3 regions of the Elizabethkingia bruuniana genome follow, and region 3 is predicted to be linked to each of the others. Evidence: riboswitches for the same ligand, from Rfam matches in the RefSeq annotation. Region 3 holds a riboswitch; each other region holds the start of a gene.
What was found. Region 3 has a riboswitch for S-adenosylmethionine ahead of AYC65_RS03795 (TonB-dependent receptor plug domain-containing protein). Riboswitches for the same ligand answer to the same signal wherever they lie in the genome.
Positions count from the first base shown of each region.

Region 1: linked by a shared signal. The riboswitch ahead of AYC65_RS19720 (alpha/beta fold hydrolase) and the one ahead of AYC65_RS03795 (TonB-dependent receptor plug domain-containing protein) in region 3 are both predicted to bind S-adenosylmethionine.
Region 2: linked by a shared signal. The riboswitch ahead of AYC65_RS02055 (Na+/H+ antiporter NhaC family protein) and the one ahead of AYC65_RS03795 (TonB-dependent receptor plug domain-containing protein) in region 3 are both predicted to bind S-adenosylmethionine.

Region 1 is NZ_CP014337.1:4,224,356-4,228,646, reverse strand. It holds gene thrA (bifunctional aspartate kinase/homoserine dehydrogenase I) at 1-483, opposite strand, end outside; gene AYC65_RS19720 (alpha/beta fold hydrolase) at 485-1,450, opposite strand; SAM riboswitch class I at 1,513-1,614, opposite strand; gene AYC65_RS19715 (OsmC family protein) at 1,787-2,209, opposite strand; gene AYC65_RS19710 (glucose 1-dehydrogenase) at 2,342-3,151, shown strand; gene AYC65_RS19705 (MGH1-like glycoside hydrolase domain-containing protein) at 3,251-4,291, shown strand, end outside.
Region 2 is NZ_CP014337.1:436,459-440,749, forward strand. It holds gene AYC65_RS02045 (TM2 domain-containing protein) at 46-321, shown strand; gene mgrA (L-glyceraldehyde 3-phosphate reductase) at 370-1,332, opposite strand; SAM-I-IV-variant riboswitch at 1,477-1,572, shown strand; gene AYC65_RS02055 (Na+/H+ antiporter NhaC family protein) at 1,625-2,959, shown strand; gene AYC65_RS02060 (pentapeptide repeat-containing protein) at 3,214-3,786, shown strand; gene AYC65_RS02065 (GNAT family N-acetyltransferase) at 3,824-4,282, shown strand.
Region 3 is NZ_CP014337.1:784,328-788,618, forward strand. It holds gene AYC65_RS03795 (TonB-dependent receptor plug domain-containing protein) at 1-1,774, opposite strand, end outside; SAM-I-IV-variant riboswitch at 2,152-2,247, opposite strand; gene AYC65_RS03800 (methylated-DNA--[protein]-cysteine S-methyltransferase) at 2,781-3,296, shown strand; gene AYC65_RS03805 (DNA-3-methyladenine glycosylase family protein) at 3,307-3,942, shown strand; gene AYC65_RS03810 (glycine-rich domain-containing protein) at 4,048-4,291, opposite strand, start outside.

The sequences.
Region 1 (4,291 bases), 990 kb from region 3:
TTTTTCAGAGATTTCGTCTTTAGGAATAGCATTACCAAAACGATCATCAGTAATCAAGAAACTCCGGGCATCTACAAACTTGGCAGAAAGTCCTTCATTGATAAGAACCTGCACCAATGTTTTAGCCGAAATAACTTCACCAAAGCTTAGTACCTCATCTTTGGTTTTCAAAGAATAATCCTTTAACAACTTAACACCTGCAAAGAAGTTTTTCAGATTATGGAAATCAGTATCCAGAATATCCTGTTGTTGCGGAATTGCTTTTAACTGATTTTCCTTAAAGTTAATCCAGTCTTCTTCTTCCCACTGTCCGTTTCTGGCATTTTCCAATAACGCAATCAGCTCATCTGTCGCATTTCCTCTTGCAGAAACTACTACACAAATATCTTCTTCATTCGCTTTTTTATGCTTGATAATTTCTAATGTCTTTTCCAGACCTAATCCGTTTGCCAGAGATTTTCCTCCAAATTTTAAAACCTTCATGTTACTTTTTAAATATATTGTGTAAGATGTTATTCAATTGTTCGTATTCCATCAAGAAAGCATCGTGCCCATGAACAGAGTTTATGATGAAATGCTTTATGTTATTTTTTATTTTAATCAGCTCAGTATATGTCTGGTGATCTTCCGATGCCGGAAAGAATAGATCACTGTCTACTGAAACGATAAATATATTTGCTTTTATGGCCGCTAATTGTTCGAAAGACGCACTGTTTACCTCAACGGTTTCAATAGTCGAAAGAAGTTGATTCATCATACTATAAGCGGACAATGTAAATCTTTCATTAAGCCTCTCTCCATGAAAGTTAAGCCAGTCTTCAGACTTTCTAAGTTCCTTATCTTCATGGATTTTATTACCAAATCTTTCGTTTAAAGATTGCGGCGTTCTGTAGCAAAGCATCGCGTGAATACGTGCTTTTTGTAAAGGCTTATCGGATTGTGTAAGTAAAAAATCCTGAACCAGACATTGTGCATATAACCAATCTGAGGTTTTCCAGTCTGTCGCTACCGGAATGAAATTCTGAGCCAGAGTATTATTCAACCCCAACATTTCCCAACCTATTCCTCCTCCTAATGATCCGCCAATAATAGCATAGAGTTCGTTAATATTCAGCACTTCTAATCCTTGCAGGAATAATCGTGCAATATCTTTAGTTACAAAATCTTTAGGATTGTCTATTAGAAAACCATCATATCCGTTACCGGGAATATTAAATGCCAGAATTGTATAAGTGTTGGTATCTACGGGTTTCCCTTCACCAATAGCTTCTTTCCACCAACCCAATTCTCCGGTTACTGCAGAATTTCCGGTTAAGGCATGATTGACTAACACTACAGGAGCCGTATACAAATCTTGTCCGAAAACCTCATAGGTTAATGGAATATCATATACTTTCCCTGATTGGGTAGTAAAGTTTTTAATATTAATGGTTTTAAGATAATCTTTCAATTTTATATTTTTTGATCCTATAAAATTGAAAATGCCCAGAAAAGGCTGAAAGAAATTCAGTAACGTTATCTATCCCATAGTGGTAGAATGTAGCACCTTCTTCGGCAAGCGAAGGGTTGCTAAGGCGTCATAGGGTCTATTCCCTCGGCCTTTCCTGATAACATTTTCAATCGTGTTAAAGAACTAATCTTGGCTGCAAAGATACAAACAATATGGATTTTTGCAAAAAAAAGATAAAAATACTTGTTAATTGTCCATAACAAGTAATGGGCAATAAGTAATTCTAAAAGTATTAATCACCTATTGCCCATTATTGTTTTAGTACGAGATGTATTTCTATTTTGTTGAAGTTCCGTTTACCAAAACTTCCCAGGTAACTTTAATTTGTGGATCAAGCGATTTAGAAACCGAGCAATATTTCTCAAAAGAAAGTTCAGCAGCTCTGTTTGCTTTTTTACCGTCAATCTCTCCTTCCAGTTTGAATATTACATGAATGTTACGGAAAGGCTTAGCATCCTCTACCTGTACACGTTCTCCCTCTACATCAGCAGAAAAAGAGGTAATTTCCTGTCTCTGTTTCTTCAGAATAGAAACCATGTCTATACTACTGCATCCGGCCAATGCCATTAGCACTGATTCCATTGGGCTAACTCCCTGTGGATCGTCTTCAGACGTATTATCTAAAATAATTTTATGCCCTCTCTGATTGGTTAATTCAAACAGATAATTATCATCAATTCTGTTCAGTTCTATTTTCATTATTTAAGATTTTTTAAAATTCTTTTTGATGAACAAATTTATACATTTGTTATGGTATTTGGTATCCAAATTTTGCATACGGTTTGTAAAATTGTATCTCAGACCTCACCAACAAACACAAATTATAAAAATATGGAACAGAAGCTCCAAAATCAAATTGCTATTATTACGGGTGCCAGCAGTGGTATCGGTAGTGGCATCGCCAAATGTATTGCAGCATCGGGTGCTACAGTTATTATCAATCACTCATCTCAATCATCTAAGCCTGCTGCCGAGGCAATTTTAAAAGAAATTACTGATGATGGTGGCTCCGGAATAACTTATCAGTGTGATGTAAGTAAAGAAGATGAAGTTATAAAAATGTTTCAGGATGTTATTGCGCAATATGGTACCGTGGACATCCTGATCAACAATGCCGGGGTGCAGAAAGACGCAAAGTTTACAGATATGACTCTCCAGCAATGGCAACAAGTTATAGACATTAATCTTACCGGGCAGTTTCTTTGTGCCCGTGAAGCCATCAGAGAATTTTTAAGAAGAGACATAGACCCTGCAAAATCCGTAGCAAGAGGAAAAATAATCCACATCAGCAGCGTTCACGAAATTATTCCCTGGGCCGGGCACGCTAATTATGCAGCCAGTAAGGGTGCTATAAGAATGCTGATGCAAACTCTGGCTCAGGAATATGGAGCTGATAAAATAAGAGTAAACAGCATATGTCCCGGAGCAATTCAGACTCCTATTAATACCAATGCGTGGAATACTCCGGAAGCATACAATTCACTGATGAACCTTATACCCTATAACAGGATCGGAAAACCTGAAGACATTGGGAAACTGGCAGTTTTTCTGGCTAGTGATGACTCGGATTACATCACTGGTGCCAGTATTTTTATAGACGGTGGTATGACCACTTTTGAAAGCTTTTCAACCGGAGGATAACTTTAAGTACGAGTAGGTATTATGAAGTTAGAAAAAGTATTAATAACTTTATAATTAACGACTTGAGACTAACTACTATGATGAACTATAAATAAAAACATGACACAAGAATATAACCGATTAAAAAATCCTGACTGGAAAATATGGGGCCCTTATGTAAGTAACAGACAATGGGGAACAGTACGGGAAGATTATAGTGCAAATGGTGATGCATGGAACTATACGGGACATGACTCAGCTGAAGCATTAACATTCCGCTGGGGAGAAGAAGGCATTGCAGGAATAAGTGATCAGGATCAGACTTTATGTTTTGCCTTAGGCTTCTGGAATCACCGGGATAAAATGATAAAAGAACGTTTCTTTGGACTAAGTAACAGCCAGGGGAATCATGGTGAAGATATAAAAGAACTTTTCTATTATCTGGAAAGCAGCCCTACGCACAGCTATATGAAGATGCTTTACAAGTATCCGCAGAATGCCTTCCCTTACGAGGATCTTATAACAACTAACAGGAATAGAGGAAAGGCCGAACGGGAATATGAAATTATAGATACAGGTATTTTTGATAACAATGAATATTTTGACATTACAATAGAATATGCTAAAGCCGATATTCATGATATTCTGATTCAAATCACTGTTGAGAATAAAGGACCGAAAGAAGCTCCACTGAGTATTTTCCCAACATTATGGTTTCGGAATACCTGGTGTTGGGGATACGACAATTACAAACCTGAGCTTTCGGTAGATTTTAACGGAATTAAAGTTGATCATCAGGAAATACTGATTAAAAAGTTATTTACTGAAATACCTTGTGAAAGCATGTTTTGTAATAATGAAAGTAATACAGAAAGGCTTTATCAGTGGAATGATTCTGAACCTTTTGCCAAAGACGGAATCAATCAGTATATTCTGACAAACAATACAGCAACTATTAATCCTGAGAAGAAAGGAACAAAGGCAGCTTTAAAGATTGAAACGTCTTTACTTCCTGGGGAAAAGAAATCCTGGCGTTTCCGGTTAGGTACCGAGCAGGAAAATCCTTTCGCAGATTTTGATCAGATATTCGGAGACAGGGTAACAGAAAATGAAGATTATTATAATCAGCTTCAAAAAGATGTAACGGACGAAGATAAGCGC
Region 2 (4,291 bases), 350 kb from region 3:
CAGCAAATAATTAATTATTAAATAATAAACACAAGTATTAAAATTATGGAAGAGACAACACAACAAAACTACAATCAACAAGTACCTTATAAGTCTGAAAAGAAAGTTGCAGCAGGCGTTTTAGGTATTTTAATTGGAAGCTTGGGAATACATAAATTCTATTTAGGATATACTAAAGCAGGAATTATTCAACTTATAGCTACATTTGTTACATGTGGTATTGCAAGTGTGATTGGTCTTGTAGAAGGTATTATCTATTTGACTAAATCTGATGAGGAGTTCGACAGAACTTACGTTCAAGGTAAAAAAGAGTGGTTCTAATTTAACCTTACCACTTAAAAATAAAAATAGCCTGAGGAAAACCTCAGGCTATTTTGTTTTCAGTATTTCTTCAATTTGTTGTAATTCATTTTGGGAAAAATCCAGATTGTTAATGCTTTCCAGATTTTGCTGTAGTTGCTCAACCGAACTAGCTCCAACAAGTACAGATGTTACTCTGTTATCTTTCAATAGCCATGCAATAGCCATTTGTGCCAGTGTCTGTTCTCTTTCCTGTGCCAGATTATTCAGAGCTGTAATTTGTTGTAATCTTTCTTCGGTAATATCATTCTTCTGCAGAAAGCCATGACTTTTTGCTGCACGAGAGTTTTCCGGAATACCTTTTAAATAACGATCTGTTAATAATCCCTGAGCCAGAGGAGAAAAAGCAATACACCCAATACCATTATCTTCCAATACATCGAGTAGACCTTCCTCTGTCCACCGCACAAACATAGAGTATTTAGGCTGATGTATAAGACATGGTGTACCTAATTCTCTTAATATATTAGCTGCTTGCTGCGTTTGTTCAGCGCTATAATTAGAAATTCCGGCATATAAAGCTCTTCCGCTGCGAACTGCAAAATCCAATGCCTGCATAGTTTCTTCTATTGGCGTTTCAGGATCCGGACGGTGAGAATAGAATACATCTACGTAATCCAGATTCATACGTTTCAGGCTCTGATCCAGACTGGATATAAGATATTTTCTGGAGCCCCAGTCACCATAAGGACCATCCCACATAGTATAACCAGCTTTAGTAGAAATGAACAGCTGATCTCTGAGAAAGCCATTAAAATTTCTGCTAACGATTTTCCCGAAGTTTTCTTCGGCAGATCCGGGTACGGGACCATAATTGTTTGCCAGGTCAAAATGAGTGATTCCTTTATCAAAAGCCGTCTTGATAATAGCCTCAGCTGTAGAGAAGACATCTACAGATCCGAAGTTATGCCATAATCCCAATGATATTGCGGGCAGTAATACACCACTTCTGCCACATCTGTTATATTTCATCGTTATTTTTTATCAAAGTTATGTTTTTTAGTCTACATTCTACAAGGCTATGGACAATCATTTTGGTAAGTGAGGGCATCGTTTTTCTTATGACATTCTCAAATTATTTTTCACTTTTTAAATTAAAAATTTATATTTGCACTCTAAAATTATCAAGAACCCCAAAATTTGGGTAGCAACCTGCAACAATAAGCAAGGTGCTAAAATCGATAAGCCGTTTCCGGAAAAAATGTTGAAATCATCCCTATTTTCTGAAAGTGTGCTGATCAAAATAATTAAAAAATTAGATTGAATGACGACACAAAAGAGCACATCTTTACGATCACTAATCCCGTTTCTTATCTTTATTCTGGTGTTTCTGGGAGCCGGAATTTATTACAATGATTTTTATGCATTGCCATCGCCTATAGCTATTGTTGTAGGAATAATATCAGCCTTCATTATAATTAAAGGAACAATTAAAGAAAAAACATCCACCTTTCTGGAGGGCTGTGGAGATCGGAATATTCTTACCATGTGTATTATTTATATACTGGCAGGAGCTTTCGCTACTGTATCCAAATCAATAGGAAGTGTAGATGCTATTGTAAATATTGGAATCAATAACCTTTCACCACAATATTATCCGGCAGGTATTTTCTTTGTTGCTTCATTTTTGTCAATAGCTTCCGGAACATCAGTCGGGACAATTGTAGCATTGGGTCCAATTGCTGTCGGACTTTCCAATGCAGGTGGCTGTGATATCAATGTTGTAGGAGCAGCATTATTAGGAGGAGCCATGTTTGGGGACAATTTATCTATTATTTCGGATACTACTATTGCTGCCACTCAGATTTTAGGTTGTGATATGCGGGACAAATTCCGGAATAATATAGGCTTTGCTCTTCCAGCAGCTATTATAGCATTCTTTATTTATATTTACGTAGGAGCAGGAACTAACGAAGTTGCACATAATACTACTCCTGTAAGTTTGTCCTCTGCTGTACTTGTTATTCCTTACCTCGCTGTCATTGTACTGGCATTTTTCGGACTGGATGTATTTTTGGTACTGATTATAGGTATTGTACTGAGCGGTATTTTTGGTTTCATTTACCATGATTTTAGTTTTCTGGATTTTGGTAAGAAGATATATGAAGGTTTTACCAGTATGACTGAGATATTCCTACTTTCCTTACTTACAGGAGGACTGGCAGCTATGGTTGAAAAAGCCGGAGGAATAGATAATCTTTTAAGACTGATACGAAGCAAAATAAACGGGCCAAAATCTGCATTGTTAGGAATAGGAACCTTTGTAGGTGTTACAGATGCTGCAACAGCAAATAACACCATTTCTATTGTTATTACCGGTAAAGTGTCCAAAAAGATTACTGAAGAATATAAAATCAGACCAAGAGTAACAGCCTCTATTTTAGATACATTTTCATGTTTTGTACAGGGAATTATTCCTTATGGTGCACAGATACTTATTCTTACAGGTTATAGCAAGAATACAATCAGCTATCCGGAATTACTGAAGAACAGTTTCTATCTTTTCTTACTCCTCATAGCAGTGTTTATTTATATTTATGTCGGAAATATCAAGGAAGACAAAGCAGGCACGGATAATTTAAATATTGCAAAAAATTAACATTGATTCATACCAACGGAATATTTTTTTTCTTAACTTTAAGATGTTGAAAATAAGAAAGTGAAATTATTCATCGACATAATTGTATTTGAGAATATAAATTTTGAAAAAAATTAAGGTTTGCACGTCGGCAAACCTTTTTTATTTTGTTGAACCAAAAAAAATGAGATGTTTTGATCTGGAAGTGCAGCCTGTATAGGTTGCACTTTTCTTTGGTAATTTGCTAACTTGTGACTTCTTAAAATTTCTGGCCAATGTCTGTTTACGAATTAGATAAAACTTTCGAAAAGATCAACTTTAAAGAAACTCCTTTGCCAAAAGGTGATTATGAATTTTGCACCTTTAGTAACTGTGATTTTTCCGAAACAGATTTATTTTCGGTTTCGCTTGCAGAGTGTCAGTTTGTGAATTGTAATTTTAGCCTTACAAAATTTGGAAGGACTAGCTTCAAGGATGTAAAGTTTAATGACTGCAAACTTATGGGACTGCATTTCGAAAACTGTAATCCTTTTGGTTTATCTTTTCGTTTTGAGGATTGTCAGATTTTACATTCTTCCTTTTATCAGCAAAATATTGCCAAAACGCTGTTCAAAAACTGCAGAATTATAGAGACTGATTTTACTGAGACCAATCTTTCCTATGTTGTTTTTGATAATAGTGATCTGTCTGGGTCTGTATTTTCAGGAAGTATATTAGAGCGGACAGATTTCCGAACAGCAAAATACTTTTCTGTTGATTTGTCAAAAAATAAAGTTAAAAAGGCAAAGTTTTCAGCACACAACCTTGTCGGCTTATTGGATAACTACGATCTGGAAATTGATTCTTGAGAAAGCTTTGCTTATCTTTGTTACAAACAGATTATTTATGGAACATCAATTTTTCAGAAAACTGGATGAAGGACAAATAGAAGATATGGTAACGATGATGCGTGAGTTTTATGCAATCGATCAATACCCTTTCAACGAAGATCTTACCAGATCTAACTTCCACCAGTTTGTACAAAATCCGGATTTGGGAAGTGCTTTTGTTATGTACAACGAAGGAAATGAGGTGATTGGATATGTAATTCTGACTTATATATTCAGTTTTGAGTTCGGAGGAAGAATAGCTTTTCTGGATGAACTTTTCCTGAACGAGAAAGCAAGAGGTAAAGGCTATGGAAAACTGGCTGTAGATTTTGTAAAAGATTTTGCCAAAGATCAGGGTTTAAAAGTAGTCATGCTGGAAATTGAAAGGCATAACAAAAATGCATTGTTACTATACCTGAATAAAGGATTCAAAGAGCATTACCGTAATCTGATGATTTATTCACCACAAAATTAATGCTTGTAT
Region 3 (4,291 bases):
GGATATTGGAAGCTAGTTTGTAATTGAATGTTGAGCCAAAGTCTGTATAGTTTTCATAGCGAAGTGCTCCTTCCAGGAAGAGCCAATCTGTTGCTTCCAATTCAGCATCAAGATAAGCTGCTACACTATTTCTTCCCTTGGAAACTTCATTTTCAGGACGATATCCCGGAAAAACCTGCGCACCGCCGGGACGTGCAGTGCCAAAAAAATCTGTAGGAATATCTTTTACTGCTGTTCTTTCAGTAACCGGGTTTCCAAATATGTCATATTGTTGATACGAATTTGCTTTCCCCGGAGTGATACTGTATTTCTCGTGTCGATACTCGCCACCGAAGGCTAAGTTTAATCCTTTTAACACATCAAATTTTTTCTGAAAGTCCAGATTTAATGTATTTTGAAGAAAGCCTAGACTTCCTGCTTCAAAATAAGTTGGTGAATTTTGCAGTAAAGAAGCATTAAGAGTATTGGCAACTCCAAATTTAAAATTGTTTTGACCATAAGTATTACTCAGGTTAATGTTCCAGTCGTTCCATTTACCTTTAACACCTGCTGCAAGAGAATAATCATAAATAGTAGATTCTATCTGAGGTAAAAAACCATTAGGATATAGGCCTGTAACTGCTCTCGGATTGTTTGGGAAGCGATAGAAGCCTCCTGCATTTCCATTTCTCAGGCTATAGCCACCAAAGGAGAATACTTTCCATTGATCACTGATCGGAACTTCTGTATTGAAATAGAGCTGTGCACTTTTCAATCGTGATTGACCGATTCTCATGTTAAAGTCACTTCTTTCAAGACCACGATAAGCGAGTTCCTGAGTAGTGTAATCTTTAGATAATAACTGTTGAAGTGCAGGTATGCTGCTGGCATTCTGAATAGCTTGTTTTTCTCCTGCAGAGAAATAATCGACCTTATTACTGTATTGATGGATATAATTAATAATCTGGTTTGTATTCGGTGTATTGTTGATGTTTTTGTACAGACCGTCTATATTAATATTGTCCTGTGCAGCGCGATAAGATATAGCGTTGTATCCGTTAAAAAGATCAGCTTGTTGCTCTCCGGCTCTTGAATAAGGATCGCGGTATTGCAAGGATGAGGTAAAATTGATAAAGCCTTTCTTACCAATTCTGGTACCGTAGTTAAGGTCTAATCCTATATTTTCGCCATCCACGCCACCGGTATGATTATTGGTAACGGAAGATGCATACCCGCCAAGATATACCTGTCCCGAGAAGCCTAAGCGTTTTTTCAATTCAAGGTTTATAACACCAGCTATTGCGTCGGAGCCATATTGAGCGGAAGCACCGTCTCTCAGGACTTCAATTCTTTCCAAAGCAAAAGCAGGAATTGCATTCAGGTCAGTGCCTACAGATCCTCTTCCGGGAGTTAGGGTTACATTGACCAGAGATGACTGATGTCTTCTTTTTCCATTAAGGAGAACCAGCACCTGATCAGGTCCCAATCCACGGATTTGTGCAGGATCTACAAAGTCTGTTCCATCGTTTACAGTATGAGAGGTAGAAGTAAATGAAGGGACAATAAAATTAAGTGTGCTGGATATCGAATTTTGTGGTACTTCTTTCAAAGTTTTAGACAGTTCAATAATATCTACAGGTACCGGAGAGTTTACGATTGTACGACTGGAACTCCGGGTTCCCAGGAGTACAACTTCGTTTAATGTTTTGGCTTTTTGTAAACTGTCTTGCGCATAGTAAATGGCCGATACAGAGGTTAATGAAGCAATAATAGTTTTATGTAATAGTCGTTTCATAAGGTTGATATTGATTAAGAGCTCCCGATATTTCAGAGCCGTTTTGGATTGATAATTAATAGTAATGAAAGCTAACAGATTTATTAGCCCCATCATCATGAGAAACAAGATAGATTTCCTGTAAGGGTGATTTGTAGCTTTGTATTTATAAGCAACAGCACATACTGTGCATCATTCCTTTTGTTTTAATCAATCGGAGAATAGTAATAGTGCTTAAAAGCAGAGTAACTGGTGTGAGGAAAATACAAGAATAATAGGGTGCTATAAAAGCGCCTAAAAGTATTAACTCGGTAAACGGAATAAGTAATCGGAAATTTCTTTTTTGATATTTCATTAATGTGTTTTATTTAACACAAGAACTCAACAAAATGAAAATAGAATACAACATTTTTTCCGAAATATCGGCTTATCTATTTCAGCACCTTGCTTGTTGTTGCAGGTTGCTACTTCTCTTGAAGTTCTTGATAATTATGGTGCAAATATATTTCTTTTTTTGAAATAAAAATGCATCATGGAAATAAAATTATACCTTTTTGATAGGATTTATTTTGTTTTCAACTGTTAGGCTTGGCTATCAGTACTTTTATGTACCATATTAATGAAAATATTGTTGAAGAGGAGTATAGAAATCATTAAGATTTACAATGATTTATTCACATGCATCAGGATGAAGATTAAATATCTTATGACACACTTTCAGTATATTATAAACAATCAGAAACGCGAGTATTTTAAAAATATTTTGTCCTTTTGGTATCATATCTAAATATTTGGTTGGTGTTCTAGACAGGATGGCTCCTGTTTCTAAATAAGATGCTAATAATGGAAAAAGGTTGCGTTCTTTAGAATAATAAAAATACTGTTGAGGTTGTAGTAAATAAGCAACATGGAAGCTGTTTTAGAAACTGCAAAAAGTTTAATAAATTTGAATCAGGCTTAATATATTGAATTTATTGCATATGCAGTGTGAATAGATAGAACTGAATTCGCGGGCAAATCATAAAAAATGGAAGACAATCAGAAATTAGCATACAAGGATATGCCTTCACCACTTGGGATAATCAGGCTTATCGCTTCAGATATAGGCCTTACAGCTATATTATGGGAAGGGGAGGACTATAAACGGACAAAATTATCTGCTCCGGAAAGAGATGATCAAAATCCTATACTTCTGAAAACTGAGCAACAATTAACCGAATATTTTGCAAGGGCCAGGACTGTTTTTGATATCCCGCTTGATTTTTCGGGCACCGAATTTCAGAAAAAAGTATGGAAAGCTTTATTGGACGTTCCTTTTGGTACTACCACAACCTATGGTGAGTTGGCAAAGATATTAGGAGACATCAGAGCTGTAAGAGCGGTAGGTGGGGCATTAAATAAAAATCCTATTTCTATTATTGTTCCTTGTCACAGAATAGTTGGAGCTTCCGGTAATATGGTTGGTTTTGCCGGAGGTATCGCCAATAAAACTATTTTATTAAATCTGGAAAATAAATACACAATACCTTCTCTTTTCGATTAATAAATGTACAATGAATACATCTTCTACTTTTACTTCTGAAAACTTCCGGATAATTTGTGATGAGCTGGCTAATAATGATAATCATTTGAAAGATATTGTGGATGCATATGGCTATCCGCCAATGTGGACAAGGGATAATAGTTTTGAAACTTTTGTTCATATCATTTTAGAACAGCAGGTTTCTTTAGCATCAGCATTGGCTACTTTGAATAAACTAAGAGAAAAGCTTATAGATATTTCTCCCGAAAAGATTCTTACACTTACTGATGAAGAAATGAAAGCCTGTTTTGTAAGCCGGCAGAAATCCACTTACATTAGAGGATTGGCCCGGGCTCTTATAAATGAAGAGGTAAGACTGCATGAACTTGAAAAAATAACAAATGAGGAAATACGGGATCAGCTTATTAAACTCAAAGGTATCGGAAATTGGACAATAGATGTTTACCTCATGTTTGTATTGCAGCGCACAGACCTTTTTCCTATTGCTGATCTGGCAGCGGTAAATGCACTAAAACGTCTAAAGAAGCTCGAATCTTCTGTTACAAGAGAAGAAATAATAAGTATTAGTGAAAACTGGAAACCTTACCGTACTATAGCTACAATGATGCTTTGGCATTACTATTTGTCCAGTGCAAGAAATAAGTAATATGGGTTTGTAATAGGTTGGACAGAAAATAGACTAGTGAAAATTGCAAGAATAAAATCTTGTTATATCAAGTTTTCATTTTGTTGTAATCGCAGAGTATAAGTTTTATCTCTGTATAGCTCTTATATATTCCTTTGTATACTTTTCCGGATATTCCTTGAACCATTTTGAAACGGTTTTTTCTCCACACAATACATAGACTGTATTCATTAGTAATTCTTTTTTTCGTGTGGATTCATCTCTTTTAGCTTCTGCACAAATGATTTGGGAATTAATGTATTCAGTTTCATTCTTCTTTTGCAAGGGTGTATGATGGACAAAGCGATTGAAAAAACGCTGACAAAATTCG